One region of the Kineococcus sp. R86509 genome, then DNA from elsewhere that is predicted to be linked to it. Evidence: predicted binding sites of a transcription regulator. Region 1 holds the regulator's gene; the other holds the start of a gene.
The links. Region 1 encodes LexA, which represses DNA repair genes until DNA is damaged. Its sites were predicted from a motif close to TCGAACANNTGTTCGA; they were not measured.

Region 1 (4,410 bases):
GTGCCTGGGGTCCCAGCGCTGCCCGGTCGCGGCCGAGTGCTTCTCCGAACGGGTCCGGGCCCGCGCGCGCACCGTCGACGTCGTCGTCACCAACCACGCCATGACGGCCATCGACGCCCTCGAGAGCGGGGGCCAGCTGCTGCCCGAGCACGACGTCCTCGTCGTCGACGAGGCCCACGAGCTGGCCGACCGGGTGACGGCGGTCGCGACGGCGGAGCTGTCCGCCTCGGTGCTGCACGCGGCCTCGCGTCGGCTGCGCCGTTCCGCCGGGATCGTCTCGGAGCACCTCGACGACGCGGCGATCGCCCTCGAGGCCGCCCTGGAGGACGCGCCCCCCGGGCGTCTGGACCGCTGGCCGGACCAGCTCGCCGACGCCGTCGTCGCCGTCCGGGACGCGGCCCGGACCGCGCTGAGCGACCTCAAGGACGCCTCCGAGGGGCAGGGCAAGGAGGAGGACGCCGAGTCCCGCGGGGCGCGTCACCTGGCCCGGGCGGCGGTCCAGGACGTGTTCTCCGTCGCCGAGCGCCTCGCGGAGGACGTCGGCCGGGCCGCCCAGGACAGCTACGACGTCGCCTGGGTGACCGCGGGCTTCGGCCCGGCCTCCCGTGCGCCGTCCCTGCACATCGCGCCCCTGTCGGTGGCGGGTCTGCTGCGGGAGAAGCTGTTCGCCGAACGCACCGTCGTCGCGACCTCGGCGACACTCACCCTCGGCGGTTCCTTCGACCCCGTCGCGGGCGCCTTCGGCCTCAAGGGGGAGAAGGGCTCGAAGACGCCGTGGACGGGGGTCGACGTGGGCAGCCCCTTCGACTACCCGAAGCAGGGGATCCTCTACGTCGCCCGGCACCTGCCGCCGCCGGGTCGGGCGGGTTCCACCGACGCCGTCTACGACGAGCTCGCCGCACTGGTCGAGGCGGCCGGGGGACGGACCCTCGGGCTGTTCTCCAGTCGCAAGGGAGCCGAGGAGGCCGCCGAGGCGCTGCGCAAGCGGCTGGGGACCCCGATCCTCTGCCAGGGCGACGACCGGTTGCCCAAGCTCGTCCGGGACTTCACCGACGATCCCGCGACCTCGCTGTTCGGGACGATGTCGCTGTGGCAGGGCGTCGACGTGCCGGGACCCAGCTGTTCCCTCGTCGTCATCGACCGCATCCCCTTCCCCCGACCCGACGACCCGCTGATGTCGGCCCGCGCGCGGGCCGTCGACGCGGCCGGCGGCAACGGGTTCGTGTCCGTCTCGGCGGCCCACGCCGCGGTGCGCCTGGCCCAGGGGGCGGGGCGGTTGATCCGGGCCACCGGTGACCGCGGTGTCGTCGCGGTGCTCGACTCGCGGCTCGCGACGGCCCGCTACGGCGGGTTCCTGCGCGACAGCCTGCCCGACTTCTGGTCCACCACCTCGACCCCGACCGTGCTGGAGGCGTTGCGGCGTCTGGGTAGCGGTGGCTGACGCCGTGCGTCCGGGGTGGCATGCTCGTGAGGTGGCCACCGTCGGCTTCCTGCACACCGCGCACGCCCACGTGCGCGCCTTCCGCGATCTCCTGAACGAGCGGGACGACACCGTCGCCGACCGCCACCTCGTCGACACGGGCCTGCTCACCACGGCGCGGGACCACGGGATCGACAGCGTCCGTCCGGCGCTGGCGGACCGGTTGCGCCGGCTGGTGGGGGAGGGCGCGGACGTCGTCGTGTGCACCTGCTCGACCGTCGGCCCCACGGCCAAGTCCGTCGGTGCCGAGATGGGTCTGCGCGTCGTCCGGGTCGACCGCCCGATGGCCGAGGCCGCCGTCCTGGCCGGGCGGCGGATCGCCGTCGTGAGCTCGCTGGACGAGGCCGCGGCGACCGTGCTGCCGCTGCTGCGCGAGTGCGCGGAGACCACCGGTCGGGCCGTGCAGCTGATCGAGGTCCGCTGCCCGGACACCTGGTCGTCCTTCGAGTCCGGTGACGTCCTGACCTACACGACCGGGGTCGCGGAGGCCGTCCGGACCCAGGTGCGGGCGCTCGACCCGCCCGTGGACGTCGTCGTCCTGGCTCAGGCGAGCATGGTCGACGCGGCGCCGTTGCTGCGCGACCTGCACGTGCCGGTCCTCACCTCGCCCCGGTTGGCGATCGAGGCGGCCGTCGAACTGGTGACCTCGCTCAGAGGCTTCGCAGCACGGCCGTGACCTTGCCGAGGATCGTCGCCTCGTCGCCGTCGATCGGGGCGAAGAGGGGGTTGCGGGGCATCAGCTGGACGTGACCGTCCTTGCGCTGCAGCACCTTCACCGTCGCCTCGCCGTCGATCATGGCGGCCACGACGTCGCCGTTCTCGGCCGTCGGCTGCTGGCGCACGACCACCCAGTCGCCGTCGCAGATGGCGGCGTCGATCATCGACTCCCCGACGACCCTGAGCATGAAGTGCTCGCCGGCGCCGACGAGCTGCGCGGGGAGCGCGAAGACGTCCTCGACCAGCTCCTCGGCGAGGATCGGGCCACCGGCGGCGATCCGGCCGACGACCGGGACGTAGCGCGGACGCGGGCGGCCGTCGGCCGCGGTGGCCTCGAACCCGTCGATGGTGCCGCGGGCCGACGCCGGCGAGACGACCTCGAGCGTCCGCGGACGGCGCGGGTCCTTGCGCAGGTAGCCCAGCTTCTCGAGGGTCTTCACCTGGTGCGCAACGCTGCTGGGGCTGGTGAGGCCGACGGCCTGGCCGATCTCGCGCATGCTCGGCGGGTAACCCCGCTGCTCGACGCACTCCTGGATGGCGGCGAGCACCCGACGCTGGCGGTGGGTGAGTCCGTCGCGGCCGTAGGGACCGTCGGGGAAGTGGTGGACCGAGGCCATCGGCGCCACCTGTCCGGTGTCGCCGGATCCGTCCAGCACGTCGGCCACGTCACTCTCCCTGTCGTTCCGCGTGAGTCGTACGACCGGGCCCCGTCCTGGGGTCCGATCCACGTCACGGTAGTCATCCGGGGGGCGAGGATCAAACACGTGTTCGAACCGGCGTGTCGGGGCACCACCGGACGACGCCGCCCCGCGGGGTGCGGGACGGCGCCGGTGGGTCCGGAGGCGGGGCGGATCAGGCGAGGGTGAAGTGGCTGACGAGCTCGCTGAGTTCGTTGGCGGTGCGGGAGACCTCGCCGGCGGTGGTGGCCGTGTGAGTCGCCCCCGCCGTGGTCTGGTCCGCCGCGGCGGCGATGCCGGAGATGTTCAGCGCGATCTCCTGACTCCCCGAGGACACCTCGGTGACGTTGCGCACCATCTCCGACGTCGTCGCGGACTGCTCCTCCACCGCCGCGGCGATGGTGGCCTGCAGGCCGTCGATGCGGGCGATGACCTCACTGATGCCGCTGATGGCGAACGCGGCCTCGGTCGCGTCAGCCTGGGTGGCCGCCACCCGGGTGGTGATGGACTCGGTGGCCCGGGCGGTCTGCTGGGCCAGTTCCTTCACCTCTCCGGCGACGACGGCGAAGCCCTTGCCCATCTCCCCCGCGCGGGCGGCTTCGATGGTGGCGTTGAGGGCGAGGAGGTTGGTCTGCTCGGCGATGGAGGTGATGAGTTTGACGACGTCGCCGATCTCGCGGGAGGAGGCGGAGAGGCGGTCCAGGATCTCCGAGGCCTGCGACGCGCTGGAGACGGCGTCGGCGGAGACCGAGGAGGCCTCGGCGGTGGAGGTGGCGATCTCGCGGATCGCGGCGGTCATCTCCTCCCCGGCCGCGGCGACGGTGCCGATGTTGGCGGAGATCTCCTCGGTGGCGGCGGAGACGACCTGGGTCTGGGTGGCGGATTCCTCGGCGCCGGAGGAGAGCTGGGTGGCGACGGTGGTGAGTTCCTCGGAGGAGCCGGCGAGGGTGGCGGCGGAGTCGGAGATGCGGCGCATGGTGGTGTTGAGGCGGTCCATGGTCACGTCGAGGGCGGCACCGACGCGGCCGACCTCGTCGGTGGTGGTGGAGCCGACGCGCTGGTCGAGGCGGCCGTCGGCGAGGCCCTGGACGACGGTGAGGGTGCGAGCCAGGGGGCGGGCGATGGAGCGGGAGATGACGACGGCGACGACGGCGGCGATCGCGAGGGCGACCGCGCCGATGACCAGCAGCATCACGACGGCGGCGTGGTAGTCGGCGGAGCCGGCGGTGGCCATGGCGGCCGCGGCGTCCTTCTCGTGCTTGGCCGCGGTGGCCAGCAGCGGCAGCAGCTGGTCGGTGACGGGGGTCGTCGTGGTGCTGCGCCGGGCGACGAAGCCGGCACGGTCGTTGTTGCGGACCAGGGTCACGAGCTCGACCCGCGCCGCGCGGTACTGCTTGACGAGGTCTTCGATCCGGGCCCGGTCCGCGGCCGGGGTGGCCGGGCTGGAGGCCTGGTAGGCGCTCCACGCCTGGTCGTAGGCCGTGTCGTCCTCGCCCATCTTGGTCAGCGACGCCTCGGTGGCCTTCGGGTCGTCGT
Region 2 (4,410 bases), 3.2 Mb from region 1:
CACGGGGTCCTCGAGGCCACCGGGGAGGTCCAGCACGCTCCAGTCGTGCGCGGTGGCGCCGACCTCGAGCACCCGGCGGAACGCCGCCGGACGTACCTCGCTCCAACGCAGCGGGTCGGTCGCGCCGGTCAAGACCCCCAGCCCGGTGGCGACGACGGCGGTGTGCCGCTGCAACGCGGCGACGTCCAACCGGCCGTCCGCCGCGGAGCGCACGGCCGCGAGCAGACCGGGCGCCTCGTCGAGGAGACCGAGGGTCTGGCCCACCGCTGCTCCCCGGGTGTCCGCGTCGACCAGGAGCACCTCCTGCCCGGCCAGCGCGAGCTCGAACGCGAGGTTCACGGCGACCGTGGTGCGTCCCGTGGAACCGTGCGGTCCCCAGACCGCGACGGTGCGCCCCGGGACGGCCTGGGCGACCGGTTCGAGCGCAGGCGGAGGACCCGGTTCGTCCACCCGGTCGAGCGACTCGACGGCCATCGCCACGTCCCGCGCGAGGTCGCCGGGAGACCGCCCCTCGAGGGCGAACCGCGTCGCCCCCACCGCGCGCCAGCGTCGTTCGGCCGCCTCCCCCTCGGGTCCTTCCGGCACCAGGACGAGGAGTGCGACCCCCCACCGCCGCAACGCCTCGACGGTCTCGCTGTCGCACCCCGGGAGGTCCGCCCCCACCACCACGGCGCGGGTGAGACCGGCCCCGGCGGCCGCCAGCAGGTCGGCCACGTCCGGGCAACGGCGCACGACGACGAGCTCGCGTCGCAACGGTTCCCAGCCCGCGAGGAGCCTCGCCTCGGCCGGCCCGGGCACCGAGACGACCACCGGCAGCGTCACGAGCGAGCACCTCCGGCACCGGGGACCGGCACCAGGACCAGGTCGTCGTCGTTCGAGACCGCCTGCAGGACAGCGGGCATGGCGGACTCCGGGACGACCACCTGCACGTCGGCCCCCGACCGGGCACCGAGCGCACCCCCGCCGGTGACGACCGCCGACACCTCGGCGGTCTCGACGAGGCGCTCCGGCTCGACCGCGTCCTCGACAGCCCCGGCCCCGGCCGCCCGGACGACCCAGAGGTCGACGAGGGCACCGACCTGGACGCCCTGCGGGACGTTCCCCGCGACGGGCACCGTCACGGGTCGCGACGTGAGGTCTCCGGTGCGTCCCAGGGCGGACAGCGGGAGGAGTTCACCGGCGCGCAGGCCCCGCAGAGCGACCAGCTCGGCGTCGAGCGCGCCGGCGGAGGCCTCGAGGTAGGCCGTCCCCGTCCCCTCGTCGAGGTGCACCTCGACCACGCGCAGGTCGGCGGCGGTCAGCGACTGCCCCGCGCCGACGTCGCGCGCCAGCGCCCACACGCCCACCGTCGCCTGGGCGGCACCGACCACCCGCGCGCCCAGCACGACACTGGCCAGGACGAGGGCCAGGCCGATCAGCAACCGCGGATCGCGCCACGAGGGGGCGCTCACCCGCCGGGCGACCGACACCGGCGGCACGTCACGTCCTCGTACCGCTCGTACCGCTGTCCGCACTGGGGGCCCTCCGTCGTCCGACGCGTGGAGGTCCGGGCACTTCCCGGGCTCCAGGCGCTGTGATCGAGGACCATGGTGAGGCTCCTGAGCGGCGGGGGTCCGCGGTTGTCCACAGGCCACCCGAACGGCCGATGCGCCAGGGTGACGTCGTGCGAGGATGCGGACACCCGCCAGGACCAGCTCCGACGACGCCCACCAGGAGACCCCGTGCCCGCCCGTTTCGTCCCGCTCGCGGATGTCGCCGAGACGCTCGCGATCAGCTCGGCCCAGGCCTACGCCCTGGTCCGCACGGGAGAACTGCGGGCCATCAAGGTCGGCGGGCGTGGGCAGTGGCGCGTCGAGGACTCCGAGCTCGAGGACTACATCCAGCGGATGTACACCCAGACCCGCGAGAGCGTCCTCGCGGGCGAGGACCACACCGACTGACCCGCTCACCGACCCCACCGACCGACCTCCCGGTCAGACCACCTCGGTGATGCTGAGCAACGCCGCGAACGGCACCGTCGTGGTGCGCGCACCGCTGTCCGCACGCTGACCCTCGGCGACGTCGACGAGGTCGTCGAGGTCGACGACGTCGACGTGGTCGGCGCCCACCCGGCCCACCGTGCCCCGGACGTCGACACCACCCGTGCGCACGACGACGTGCACACCGGCTCCGGCCAGCGCGCGGACCGCCAGGAGCAGGGTCCGCCGCGCTGCGACCGCACCCCAGGGCGCCGCACTGCGCCCGGGAACCCCCCGCAGTGCGAGCACGGCCGCGGCCGGCAGCAGGACCTGCCGCGACGCCGCGGCCTCCCGGACCAGGAACCAGTCCGGTCCCACCCCCTCGACCCGCCCGTTCAGCGTGGTGCCGTCGCGCAGCACGAAGGTGACGGCCCCGGTCGCCGCGCGCACACGGGAGGCGAGCGTGACGGTCGCCTCGTCCCGGCGGATCCGGTCGGCGACCTCCTCGTCCCGCTCGAGCCGGTGGGCGTGCTCCGCGCGGGCGGCGAGGTCGTCGAAGAGGTCGTCCCAGCGCACGACACAACGCTACGTCGCGGTGACCACCCGTCGGGTCGCCCGTCACCCGTCTTCACCCACCGTCAGACGCTGCCCTCCGATCGGGCGCATGTCACGGGAGTTCCTGGCCCCGCGCACAGGTGGTCGCTAGACATGGCGCAGCAAACGACACCAAACGACATCCAGAAGGACCTAAGTGGTCCAACCGGGGTCGTGCGATCACGAAGGTGGTTACCGTGCACAAGCTCCGGCACCTGCTGACGTTCGCCGTCGGCGCCGGGCTGGCCGCCGTGCCCGCCCTGGCCGGCGCCGGGCTCCTCGCGCTGGCGGCACCGGCGCTGCGCACCGCGCAGTCGGGCACTGCGACGGTCGCCGACCTGCTCGTCGGTGGGTGCTCCGTCGTGGGCGCCCTCGTCCTGGGGTGGTTGGCGCTCACCGTCCTGGTGGCCGTCGCGGACGAGGTCCGGGCCCGCAGTCACCCGCGACTCGCCGTGCGGCCCTCACCCGGCGTCCCGCGGACCGTCCGCCGGGTCGTCGCCCTCGTCGTGGGCGTGATGCTGGGGTCGGCCGCCCTCTCCGCCGGCGCGGCCGAACGAGGCGCGGCGACCGCGGTCCCCGAGCTCGGCTGGGCCGCTTCCGCGCCCCTGCAGGTCACCTCGGCACCGGCCCTCGACCTCGGCTGGGCCGCCGTCCCGGAGACCGCCCCCGAAACCAGCGCGGCGAGCACTCCCCCGGCGCCCCGGGAGGTCAGCGGCGAGATCGTCGTCCACCGCGGGGACAGCCTGTGGTCGCTGGCCGCGCAACGGTGCGGTCCCGACGCCACCGCCGGCGAGGTGATGGCCGAGCAGCACCGCCTCCACACCGCCAACGTCGACGTCATCGGCGACGACCCCGACCTGCTGCTGCCCGGCCAGGTCCTGCGCCTGCCCTGATCCCGTCCGAGCACCCGTTCGGCCACCCGTTCGACACCGCACCGAGGAGAACCCCGCGTGACCAGCTCCACCGCCGCCCTGCTCGACGACCTCACGCCGGGCACCGGACGAGTGCCCGTGCCCTACGGGCTGCCGCCGTACATCGACGAACGCGAGGACGCCTTCGGTCCCGAGGGGCCCGTCCTCAGCCACCTCAGCCCCGACCAGGGCGTCCTCGAACTCGCGATCGTCGACCCGCGGCTGTTGCCGCCCTCGGAGCTGCCGGAGGTGACGGCGTGGACGCGGCGCTACCTCGTCGTCCTGCTCGAGGTCCTCACCGGTCAGCGACCCACCCAGCAGCTGCTGCGGTGGTCCGCCGCCGACATCTACGCGGGGGTGCAGCGGCGGGCGGCGCTGCAGGCCCGGCTGCGCGCTCGGACCGGACGGACGGTGCGTCCGCAGGTCGGGACGCTGCGGGTGTCGTTCCCCCGCCCGGACGTGGCCGAGGTCGGGGCCGTGCTGAGGGAGTCGGACCGGGTGCGCGCCGCGGCGCTGCGCATCGAGCGCTGCACCGACCGCTCCGGGGAGCGGTGGCGGGTCACCGCGCTGGAACTCGGGTGACCCGCCCCACCTGACCTGCGCTCAGTCGTCCTGGCGGCGCTGGGCCGCGCGGCGCTGGGCCCGGTTGCCGGTCTCGGCGTCCGTCGCCGCGGCGTCGCCGGCGTGGACCTCGACGTCACCTTCGGCCGTCGGGGCCGAGTACTGCAACTGCTGACGCGGCGGGGGCGCGCCGAACCCCGGGGCGGTCGCCGCGGTCCCCGGCTGGGTCGCCGGCTGGACCTGCAGCGAGAAGAGGTAGCCGATCGACTCCTCCTTGATGGCCTCGGTCATCGCCCCGAAGAGCTGGTACCCCTCGCGCTGGTACTCCACGAGCGGGTCGCGCTGGGCCATCGCGCGCAGCCCGATGCCCTCCTGGAGGTAGTCCA

Region 2: the regulator LexA is predicted to act here: its motif matches at 2,646-2,661, upstream of SJY07_RS06955 (LysM peptidoglycan-binding domain-containing protein).

Annotation. Positions count from the first base shown of each region.
Region 1 is NZ_JAXHCE010000001.1:4,654,657-4,659,066, forward strand. Features, by position in the region: gene SJY07_RS22705 (ATP-dependent DNA helicase) at 1-1,441, shown strand, start outside; gene SJY07_RS22710 (aspartate/glutamate racemase family protein) at 1,473-2,156, shown strand; gene lexA (transcriptional repressor LexA) at 2,131-2,862, opposite strand; gene SJY07_RS22720 (methyl-accepting chemotaxis protein) at 3,050-4,410, opposite strand, start outside.
Region 2 is NZ_JAXHCE010000001.1:1,457,500-1,461,909, forward strand. Features, by position in the region: gene SJY07_RS06935 (CpaE family protein) at 1-822, opposite strand, end outside; gene SJY07_RS06940 (hypothetical protein) at 819-1,478, opposite strand; gene SJY07_RS06945 (helix-turn-helix domain-containing protein) at 1,722-1,940, shown strand; gene SJY07_RS06950 (hypothetical protein) at 1,974-2,534, opposite strand; gene SJY07_RS06955 (LysM peptidoglycan-binding domain-containing protein) at 2,750-3,445, shown strand; gene SJY07_RS06960 (Rv3235 family protein) at 3,503-4,045, shown strand; gene secA (preprotein translocase subunit SecA) at 4,067-4,410, opposite strand, start outside.